4 regions of the Bradyrhizobium sp. USDA 4461 genome follow, and region 1 is predicted to be linked to each of the others. Evidence: riboswitches for the same ligand, from Rfam matches in the RefSeq annotation. Region 1 holds a riboswitch; each other region holds the start of a gene.
What was found. Region 1 has a riboswitch for cobalamin ahead of ACVINW_RS18125 (ribonucleoside-diphosphate reductase subunit alpha). Riboswitches for the same ligand answer to the same signal wherever they lie in the genome.
Positions count from the first base shown of each region.

Region 2: another riboswitch for cobalamin. It lies ahead of metE (5-methyltetrahydropteroyltriglutamate--homocysteine S-methyltransferase); the one in region 1 lies ahead of ACVINW_RS18125 (ribonucleoside-diphosphate reductase subunit alpha).
Region 3: another riboswitch for cobalamin. It lies ahead of ACVINW_RS08950 (TonB-dependent receptor); the one in region 1 lies ahead of ACVINW_RS18125 (ribonucleoside-diphosphate reductase subunit alpha).
Region 4: another riboswitch for cobalamin. It lies ahead of ACVINW_RS06220 (TonB-dependent receptor); the one in region 1 lies ahead of ACVINW_RS18125 (ribonucleoside-diphosphate reductase subunit alpha).

Region 1 covers NZ_JBSRXM010000001.1:3,867,764-3,869,960, reverse strand. The annotation lists gene ACVINW_RS18125 (ribonucleoside-diphosphate reductase subunit alpha) at 1-1,236, opposite strand, end outside; cobalamin riboswitch at 1,340-1,556, opposite strand; gene ACVINW_RS18120 (class I SAM-dependent methyltransferase) at 1,964-2,197, opposite strand, start outside.
Region 2 covers NZ_JBSRXM010000001.1:4,380,849-4,383,045, reverse strand. The annotation lists gene metE (5-methyltetrahydropteroyltriglutamate--homocysteine S-methyltransferase) at 1-1,237, opposite strand, end outside; cobalamin riboswitch at 1,340-1,538, opposite strand.
Region 3 covers NZ_JBSRXM010000001.1:1,891,649-1,893,845, reverse strand. The annotation lists gene ACVINW_RS08950 (TonB-dependent receptor) at 1-1,412, opposite strand, end outside; cobalamin riboswitch at 1,521-1,718, opposite strand; gene ACVINW_RS08945 (FecCD family ABC transporter permease) at 1,831-2,197, shown strand, end outside.
Region 4 covers NZ_JBSRXM010000001.1:1,315,158-1,317,354, forward strand. The annotation lists gene ACVINW_RS06220 (TonB-dependent receptor) at 1-839, opposite strand, end outside; cobalamin riboswitch at 947-1,142, opposite strand; gene ACVINW_RS06225 (CobW family GTP-binding protein) at 1,196-2,119, opposite strand; gene ACVINW_RS06230 (amidohydrolase family protein) at 2,121-2,197, opposite strand, start outside.

The DNA of each region.
Region 1 (2,197 bases):
GACGCTTTCCATCGGAATGCTCCTGGCCTGCAGGAACGAGTGGAAGCCCATGACGCCAAGGCCGACGGAACGCTCACGCAAGGCGGCGTAGCGGGCACGCTTCATGACGCCCGGCGCCACCGTGATGAAGTGGGTCAGCACGTTGTCGAGGAAGCGCATGACGTCCTCGATGAAGCCAGGCTCCTCATTCCACTGGTCCCAGGTCTCGAGGTTGAGCGACGACAGGCAGCACACCGCGGTACGCTCCTCGTCGCGATGATCGATGCCGGTCGGCAGAGTAATTTCGCTGCACAAGTTCGATGTTGAGACCTTGAGGCCGAGCTCGCGCTGGTGCTTGGGAAGCGCGCGGTTCACTGTGTCGATGAACAAGAGATAAGGCTCCCCCGTCTGCAGCCGGTTCTCCAGGATGCGTTGCCACAGCTGACGGGCGTCGATTTCACGGATAACGTCCCTGGTCTTTGGACTGCGCAGCGCGAACGCAGTGCCGGCGCCCACGGCACGCATGAACTCATCGGTGACGTTGATGCCGTGATGCAGGTTGAGACTCTTGCGGTTGAAGTCGCCGGACGCCTTCCGGATCTCGAGGAACTCCTCGATCTCGGGATGGTGGATATCGAGATAGACCGCAGCCGAGCCGCGCCGCAACGAGCCCTGGCTGATCGCCAACGTCAGGCCGTCCATGACGTGGATGAACGGGATGATGCCTGAGGTAACGCCGCCCTTCACCTGCTCGCCGATCGAGCGAACATTGCCCCAGTAGGTGCCGATGCCGCCGCCGTTAGAGGCAAGCCATACGTTCTCGTTCCAGGTGCCCACGATGCCTTCGAGCGAGTCCGACACCGAGTTAAGGAAGCAGGAAATCGGCAGGCCACGCGTCGCACCGCCGTTGGAGAGCACCGGCGTGGCTGGCATGAACCACAGCCGAGACATCGCATCATAGAGACGTTGGGCATGCGCGACATCGTCCGCGAAGGCGCAAGACACTCGCGCGAACATGTCCTGGATCATTTCGCCGGCGAGCAGATAACGGTCGCTCAGCGTCAGCTTGCCGAACGGCGTCAACAGGTCGTCGCGCGTCCGATCAAGCTTGAGATCGGTCGGCTTTAGCGATGGCGCAAGGGGCTGCGGCAGCGGAGCCAGCGATGGCGGCGGCACAAGACACAACTCAGGCACGCCGGGCTCTGGCTGCGGCTCGATGAGATGACCATGCTGATCGAAATCGTAAGACGGCGACATCGGCGACCCCGCGATGTTAGGCGGGGAACCGCGCGGACGACTTGCGAGGAAACCGGTCAAACGTCCCCGGCTGCAAGCGACCCAACGGGGCACCCCGCCCGAGGACTTTCGTTCAGTCGCGGCAGGTCTCCTGGCTCGCGGGTCATTACGGCTGTCGGCCTTCCCGGCGCTATGTCGCGCTAGTGGCCATGATGACAATCGCTCGCCGCTTACAGTTGCGGGGGCAGCCCCGGAGTAGCCGTCTTCGGCGCACCGGGTTCCCTCTTAGCTTCCGACCTACAAGATCTGGGGGACGGAAGACCGTGACTAGCTAGAAATAGGCACGACTCGCAGGGATTCGTCAACTGGGGGTCCAGATTCAAAAGGCAAAAAACCTGGCGCCCGGACGACTCTGTGGCCGCGGTCGCTTCTGCTGCAGGTGATTGGAGGTGCCGTTGGGCCGCATTCCGGTTTCCGTAGCTTGCGCAAGGTCCAAGAAATTCCTGGCTCGCGCGTCGCATTGATGGAATGTGTGAAACCACGCTTCAGCGGAGAAGGAATTCGGCAAGGCGCTCTCCGACCTGAGTCGCAGCGCTCCCGCTCGCCGGGACAAATGGCATCTGGACAAAGTCGTTATCTAGTCGCGGGCGAACAATATCGGCTCTGGCGCGCCGCCGACCAGAATCGCCTCGCGCTCGACGTCTTGATCCAGCGACGAAGAGGCTCGCGCTGCACAGTGGTCCTCCTGTCACGGCTCCAGCGCGACCTGCAAGCCCTCCTTGCTTTCAACATGAACGTAACGGGGGCCGATCGGCCGTCCCCTGCCGCTGGCGACGGTGACAACGGCTTCCAGAGGCGCGGCGCGCGCATCCGCCTCGGGGCGAGACAAGATCAGGTCGGCGTGAAACAGCCCTTCCGATTCGAGGCCGGTGGCATCCACGCCAAGGGCTGCCAAGCTGGCCAAACAACTTTCAAACTCTTC
Region 2 (2,197 bases), 510 kb from region 1:
TGGTGTCACGGATCTTCGGCGAAGTTCCGCGGCGGATGGTGACGCGCTCCGATTCCGCGAGAGCGTCGGCGACATTCTGATCGCCTGCGAGTGCCCGTGCCAACGTCGCAAGCTCGCGAATCTTCTGAACCGAGAACGCAAGCCAGCTTTTGACGTCGGAAGCAAGCCCCGTTTCGAGCTCAACATCGACCGGCACGTGAAGCAGCGAACAGGATGGGGCGATCTGTACGCGATCCCTGCCGAGTTTCGCAATGGCGGAATCGAGCCGCTGGCGCAGCGCCGATAAATTCGTCCGCCACACATTGCGGCCGTCGATCACGCCGAGTGAGATAACGAGACCACTTCGCCCGGCAGCAATGATCTGGTCCAATAACTCTGGCGCCCGAACCAGATCGACGTGCAGGCCGGCAACAGGTAGGCGCAAGGCGGTGTGAAGATTTTCGCCAAGGCCCCCGAAATAGCTGGCGACCATGATCTTGATGGCCGGCCCCTCCTTGACGAGCCGGTCATAGGCATGCAGCAAAGATTTTCTTGTCCCCTCATCCAGATCGAGGACCATGCAGGGCTCGTCAAACTGGACCCAATTCGCCCCGCGTCTGGCCAATTCCTGCAGAACCTCGATATAGACCGGTACCAGGTCATCCAGTAGTGCCAGTGGCTGGAACGCGGGATCAGCACTCTTGCCTAGCTTCAAGAAGGTGACCGGGCCGATCAGGACAGAGCGGGTTTGAAAGCCAAGGGCCTTGGCTTCCTCATACTCCTCGATAGGCTTGCGAGAGGAGAGCCTGAAAGTCTGCCCCCGATGAAATTCCGGGACCATGTAGTGGTAATTGGTGTCGAACCACTTGGTCATCTCCTGCGCGGGTGCGCCATAGCCGCGAGGTCGGTGACCGCAACTCGCATCCTGGCTGTCGCTTTGAGAACCGCGTGCCATGGCGAAATACGTCTTGAGGGAAGCAGGCTCGACTTTCGAGGCATAGACGTCCGGGATGGCGCCGACCATGACACTGGTGTCGAGCACCTGGTCGTATAGCGAGAAATCGTTCGACGGAATGATGGTGACACCGAGGGATTTCTGGCGCGCCCAGTTTGCCGCACGCAGGCCGGCTGCGTCCTCGAGCAACTGCTGTTCGTTGATTCTTCCGGCCCAATAGCTTTCGAGCGCGAGTTTGAGCTCGCGTCTTGGACCGATGCGCGGCGTTCCGAGCGTGGCAACCGGAAGTGAGAGAAGAGACATACCGTTAACCCCATGTTGGGGGCAAAGGCCATGGCGGACGCAGGCAGGAGACGTCACGCGAGCGACGGCTGCTTGGCGTACCACCGGGACACCCCGCCCGCGGACGAACATATTGTCGGGGCAGGTCTCCTGGCTCGCGGATCATCGCCACTGTCCGGCCTTCCCGAAGCCGCGCGGGCTTCAGTGACTCTGTTGGACAGCGGCTCGCCGCTTACAGTTGCGGGGGCAGCGCCGGCATCACCGGCTTCCCTCTTAGCTCCGGATCAAGCCGAACCGGAGAACCTCGACGACTTGGATTATCGGCAAGACAACTCCGCAGTCAACCTGTCAAAGTGATGCTGCTGACGATACACGGCCACTCTTGATCGCGACGTTGAAGCCACTCTCCAATCTGGATATCGGGATGACCATCTCCGAGGCGCGTTCGCGTCGGACCGCGTGTCAGATCGTGCAAGAGACGAATGCGGCCTTCGCGATGAAGGTCACGGTGCCGGGACAGGCCGCTCTTCACGCGATCCAGCTTTCGAAGCGCTCATCTAGCACGCTTCGATGCGCCCCCGGTTCTCCACCAACGACCAAGGATCAGCGTGAACAGGCACAATATGCGCAAAATCGGCAGCATACTGAGCGAGCATGTTGATCTACCACCAATCCTGGTAGGCGCCATGCGGATGCTTTTGGCGATACTGCGCAAAGCAAGCATAGTGACTCACCAACGAAAAGAGTAGCCCGTAATGAAAATGGCTGTTTGGAGTGCCCTCGGCGTCTTTGCTGCTGCCGTCTTTACGGTCGGCCTGTTCGGCTGGATAGCAAAGGCATTTATGAACCCGGCCGTCAGGCAGATGCTCTCGAGAATGTTGAGCAGCTCAAGCCGAAGCTAGCCCGACCTGAGACTTCCCTTCTTGTCCGGTCGATACGACTGCATGGAAGTGCAACTCCCCAATGTTGACTACGACGACG
Region 3 (2,197 bases), 2.0 Mb from region 1:
TGCACCCGCGCGCCGTAGGAGAAGTCGGTGGTCGGCAGCAAGCCGAACGTGTGCTGCCAATAGCCGGCCACGCTCTGCTGCTCGATGTTGTAGACGTGGGTGGGATCGACGCCCTGATAGGCGCCGCGTGCCTCACGGAAGGTCGAATCGTAATAGTCGATGCCGGTCAGGATCGTGGATGGCATGCCCAGCATGACATTCTTGACGCTGAGCCGCGGCGTCAGAGACCAGGTCTGCAGCGCGGCGTCATTGTAGGTCGAGGCGAAGCTGATGGTCGGCACGGTGCCGAAGAAGCCGCTCTGCGTCTCGCGCTGCCGCCAGCCGCCGTCGACGATCAGGTCGACGCCGTTCACCAGCGTTCTGGTGAAGCCGGTGGTGACGCTCGCGGTCTGCTGGTTCGCATAGTCGAACGGCGTCGCCGCACCGCGACGATCAGTCAGCAACTCGTTGACGCCGATCGACGGATCGACCAGCCGTCCGCCGGGCAGGCCGAGCTTCTGGTCGCTGCCGGTGACGGTGACGAAGGCGGTGAGATCCGGTGTGGTGTAGTTGACGTTGCCGACGGCGTTGCGCTGGTCGAGCGCATTGTTGACGCGGTAGCCGTCGGATTTGATGCCGCTGCCATAGAACGAGGTCGACCACGGTCCTGAATTGAGAGCCGCGGAGACCGCGGCCATCCGGGTGTTGAACGAGCCAACTCCGGCCTCGGCGCGCATCGTGGCTGGTGGACCACCGGCGCCGGCCTTGGTGATGATGTTGACCACGCCGCCGACCGCGTTGTCGCCATAGAGCACCGCGCCGCTGTTGCCGCTGACGATCTCGATCCGTTCGATCGAATCGAGCGGAATCGTGGTGAGATCGAAGCCGGCTTTGTCGACGTCGTTGAGGCGGCGGCCGTTGAGCAGGAACAGGGTGTTGTCGGTCGCGAATGCGCCGAAGCCACGCAGGTCAACCGAGGTCTTGGCGCCGTTCGGCCCGCCATAGAGCGATTGCAGCTGCACGCCCGGCACCTGCGCCAGGATTTCCGGCAGCGACTGCGACGGCGAATGCGCGATGTCGTCGGCGGTGATCACGGTCGAGGAGGAGCCGACGACCCCGGCAAACTGGCGGCCGCCGCTGCTGCCGCCGGTCCCCGTGGCCGAGCCGGCTCCAGCCGAGTTCGATCCGGCGCCGCTGCCCGCGTTGCTGCTCTGCGTGGTGCCCGGCGCCGGGCGGCGTGGGGCCGGGGTCTCGTCAGCGGGCGGTTTGGCGCGGGTAACGTTCTGGTCGCCGGATCGGCTGACTTCGATTGCGGGCAGCTGATCGGGAGCGGGCGCCTGCTGCGCCCGCGCCGTTGAAAGGACGATCGTCGGCAAGATGATCGTCGACGCGAGCAGAAGCGCGCGGCGCCGATCGGGTGGGAAGGAAAACATAGGCGAGACCTCGGTAACGTCAGTGGCACGTCACCGCGAAGCAGTCTCACCATGTGCTTGCAGCATCAGGTGAAGCTCATGCCTGTACTCCCCGACCGGCATCCTCGCGTGTGACCACGGCTGACGGCAGGTCTCCTGGCTCGCGGGTCGTTACCCTTCGTCGCCTTCCCAGGACCGAGATTCCCAGTGGCCTGTGACGAAGGATTCACCGCATACAGTTGCGGGGGCAGCCGCGGCGTTGGGGAAGTTTCCCCGTACCGCATTCCCTTTTCATCTCATGAAAGAACCGTCATGGTCATCTAGGGTTCGGCCGGGCAGCAAAGTCAATCCGGCGGAAGTCGGGCAATGGCCGCCCGGCCACGGTTTTTGTCGGGTGTCGCTTGTCTGCCACGGCGATCGCTGTAAGAGCATGGATGAGATGAGCGTGCAGGATTTTGCCTTGGCGGCCGAGATCGCGGCGCGGCGGCGGTGGAGTGCCACCGCGGCGCTATTCGCGCTCGTGGTTCTGCTGTGCGTGCTCTCGCTCGGCATCGGGCCGGTGCGGCTGTCGCCGCTCGCGGTGATCGAGGCGCTGTTCGGGGGCGGCAGCGACGTCGCGCAGGTCATTGTGCGCGAGATCCGGCTGCCGCGCACCATCCTGGCATTCGCGATCGGCGGCATTCTCGGGCTGTCGGGCGCGGCGCTGCAAGGCCTGCTGCGCAATCCGCTGGCTTCGCCGTCGCTGTTCGGCGCGCCGCAATCGGCGGCATTCGGCGCGGTGCTGGTGATCGCGCTCGGCCTCGCCG
Region 4 (2,197 bases), 2.6 Mb from region 1:
ACCGCATTCGAGGTCTTGTCGCGATCGACCCAGCCAGCCGACATGTTGCCGGTGGCGTTGATCCGGTACGACACATTGGGATTGATCGGACCGGTGCTGTCGACCGAGAGCCGCCGCGTCATGTTGCTGTCGAGCGAGACCTCGGCCTCGTTATACGATGTGTTGAGCGGCTTCTTCGGGATCACGTTGATGACGCCGCCGATCGCGCCTTCGCCGTACAGCACCGAGGCCGGACCGCGCAGCACCTCGATGCGCTGCGTCGACCAGGTATCGTAGGGGAACGTCAAGGTGCCGGAGCCGACATAGAAGCGCGTGCCGTCATACAAGGTCATCACCGAGTTGCTGCCGGCAAAGCCGCGGGTGCTGAACGACAGGCCGCCATTGCCGGGCGCCGGCGTTGCGATGAACCCGGCCGCGTTCTGGGTGACGGCATCGAGCACATTGTGCTGGCCGCGTTCGGCAATGGTCTGCGCCGTGACGATCTCGACGCTGGCCGGTGTCTGCAATGGCGTCAGGTTGAGGCGGCTGCCGGTGCTGCCTGGCGTGGTGGCGTTGAGCGTCGGTGGTGCCGTCCCCGATGTGCCCGACGCTGCAGCACGCGGTGGGCCGCCCGCTGCCGCTGATGCTGCGGGTCTCGCGCGCGGCCGCGACGACGCCGCCGGGTTCTGGCCTCGCGCCGCAGGCTTCGGCTTCGCTGAGGCCGAGGGCGAGACCTCGATCGGATCGAGGCTGGTGGTTGGAGCTGTCTGTGCCGAGCCTTCGGCCGGCAGCAGCAACGATGACAGGGAGCAGACGAGACCGAGGCGCCATTTGCGCGCAACGGGAGAGGACGGAGACATGAAAACGGCTCGCGGTAACGTGGCACGTCACCGCGAACACGGACTGGGGCCTTGCCGAAAAGGCAGTGCTCCGATCCCACCAGGACGCCCCCGCCCGATGTGCTCGCGTGTGACCACGACTGACGGCAGGTCTCCTGGCTCACGGGTCATCGCCTGTCGACGCCTTCCCGGGCGGATAGCCCAGTGGCAAATTTGACGAAAGGCTCGCCGTTTACAGTTGCGGGGACAGCTGCGGCATTGGGGTTACCCTCGCACCGCATTCCCTTTTGATCCCCGAAGGGAACCGTCGGCGAAAACGATAGGTGCAGTCGGCATGGCTGTCAATTCGATGCGATTGTCGCACGCATGCTTTCATGTCACGCGACGCATCCCTGCATCACCTCATCGATCTCCGCACGCGAGAGCGCGCCCATCTCGGCGATGAACACGATCCGCGTGCGTGGCACGCCGGGCGCCGGCACGCCGCCGGCAGCCAAGGTCGCGCGACCGCCGGCGAGCTGAAACACCGTCAGCCGTCCGGGCTGCTCGACCGTCTCGAACAAGCCCTTCGCGCGCGCCAGCTTCGGCGCCAGTTTGCCGATCGCCTGCTGCAGGCGCGGCAGCGATACCTGCCGCTCCGACGTCCAGCTCAGCGTCTCGAACCGGTCGGACACCGGCCGTCGCGGCGCGGTCTCGCGCGGCGCGGGCAGATGATCGAGATCCGCCGGAAACAGCAGCTCCGTCGGCACCTCGCCATGCACGGCATCGACGATCACCGCCGCCGGACGCACCACGCGCACGGCATCGCGAATCGCGGCGCACGCGGCTGCATCGGCCAGATCGACCTTGCTCAGCGCCACCATATCGGCGGCCCGCAGCTGCGCGCGCAGCAGCGCATCGTCCAGCGCGGCCACCGGCTGCGTGGCGTCGACCACGCACAGCACGGTCTCCAGCGGCGCCTCCTTCCAGATCACGGGATCCATCAGATTGCGCACGATGTCCGCGGGATCGGCGATTCCGCTGGTCTCGATCACGATGAACTCGGGACACGGATCACGCCGCAGCAAACTGGCGAGCGTGCGCAGCAGGTCGCCCTCCAGCGTGCAGCAGATGCAGCCATTGCTCAGGCTGACCACGCCGTCGCTGGCGCCCGCGATCAACTCGGCATCGATATTGATCGCGCCGAAATCATTCACCACGGCGGCGATGCGCCGTCCTTGCGCATGCGCCAGCAGATGGTTGACGACCGTGGTCTTGCCCGCCCCGAGAAAGCCCGCGACCAGCAGGATCGGGACCGCCACCTCAGCCTCCGGTGACGGGCCGGCGCACCGGCCGGCCGGGACGCGCCGCGACGTCGAGCACGCCATCATTGATCAGCG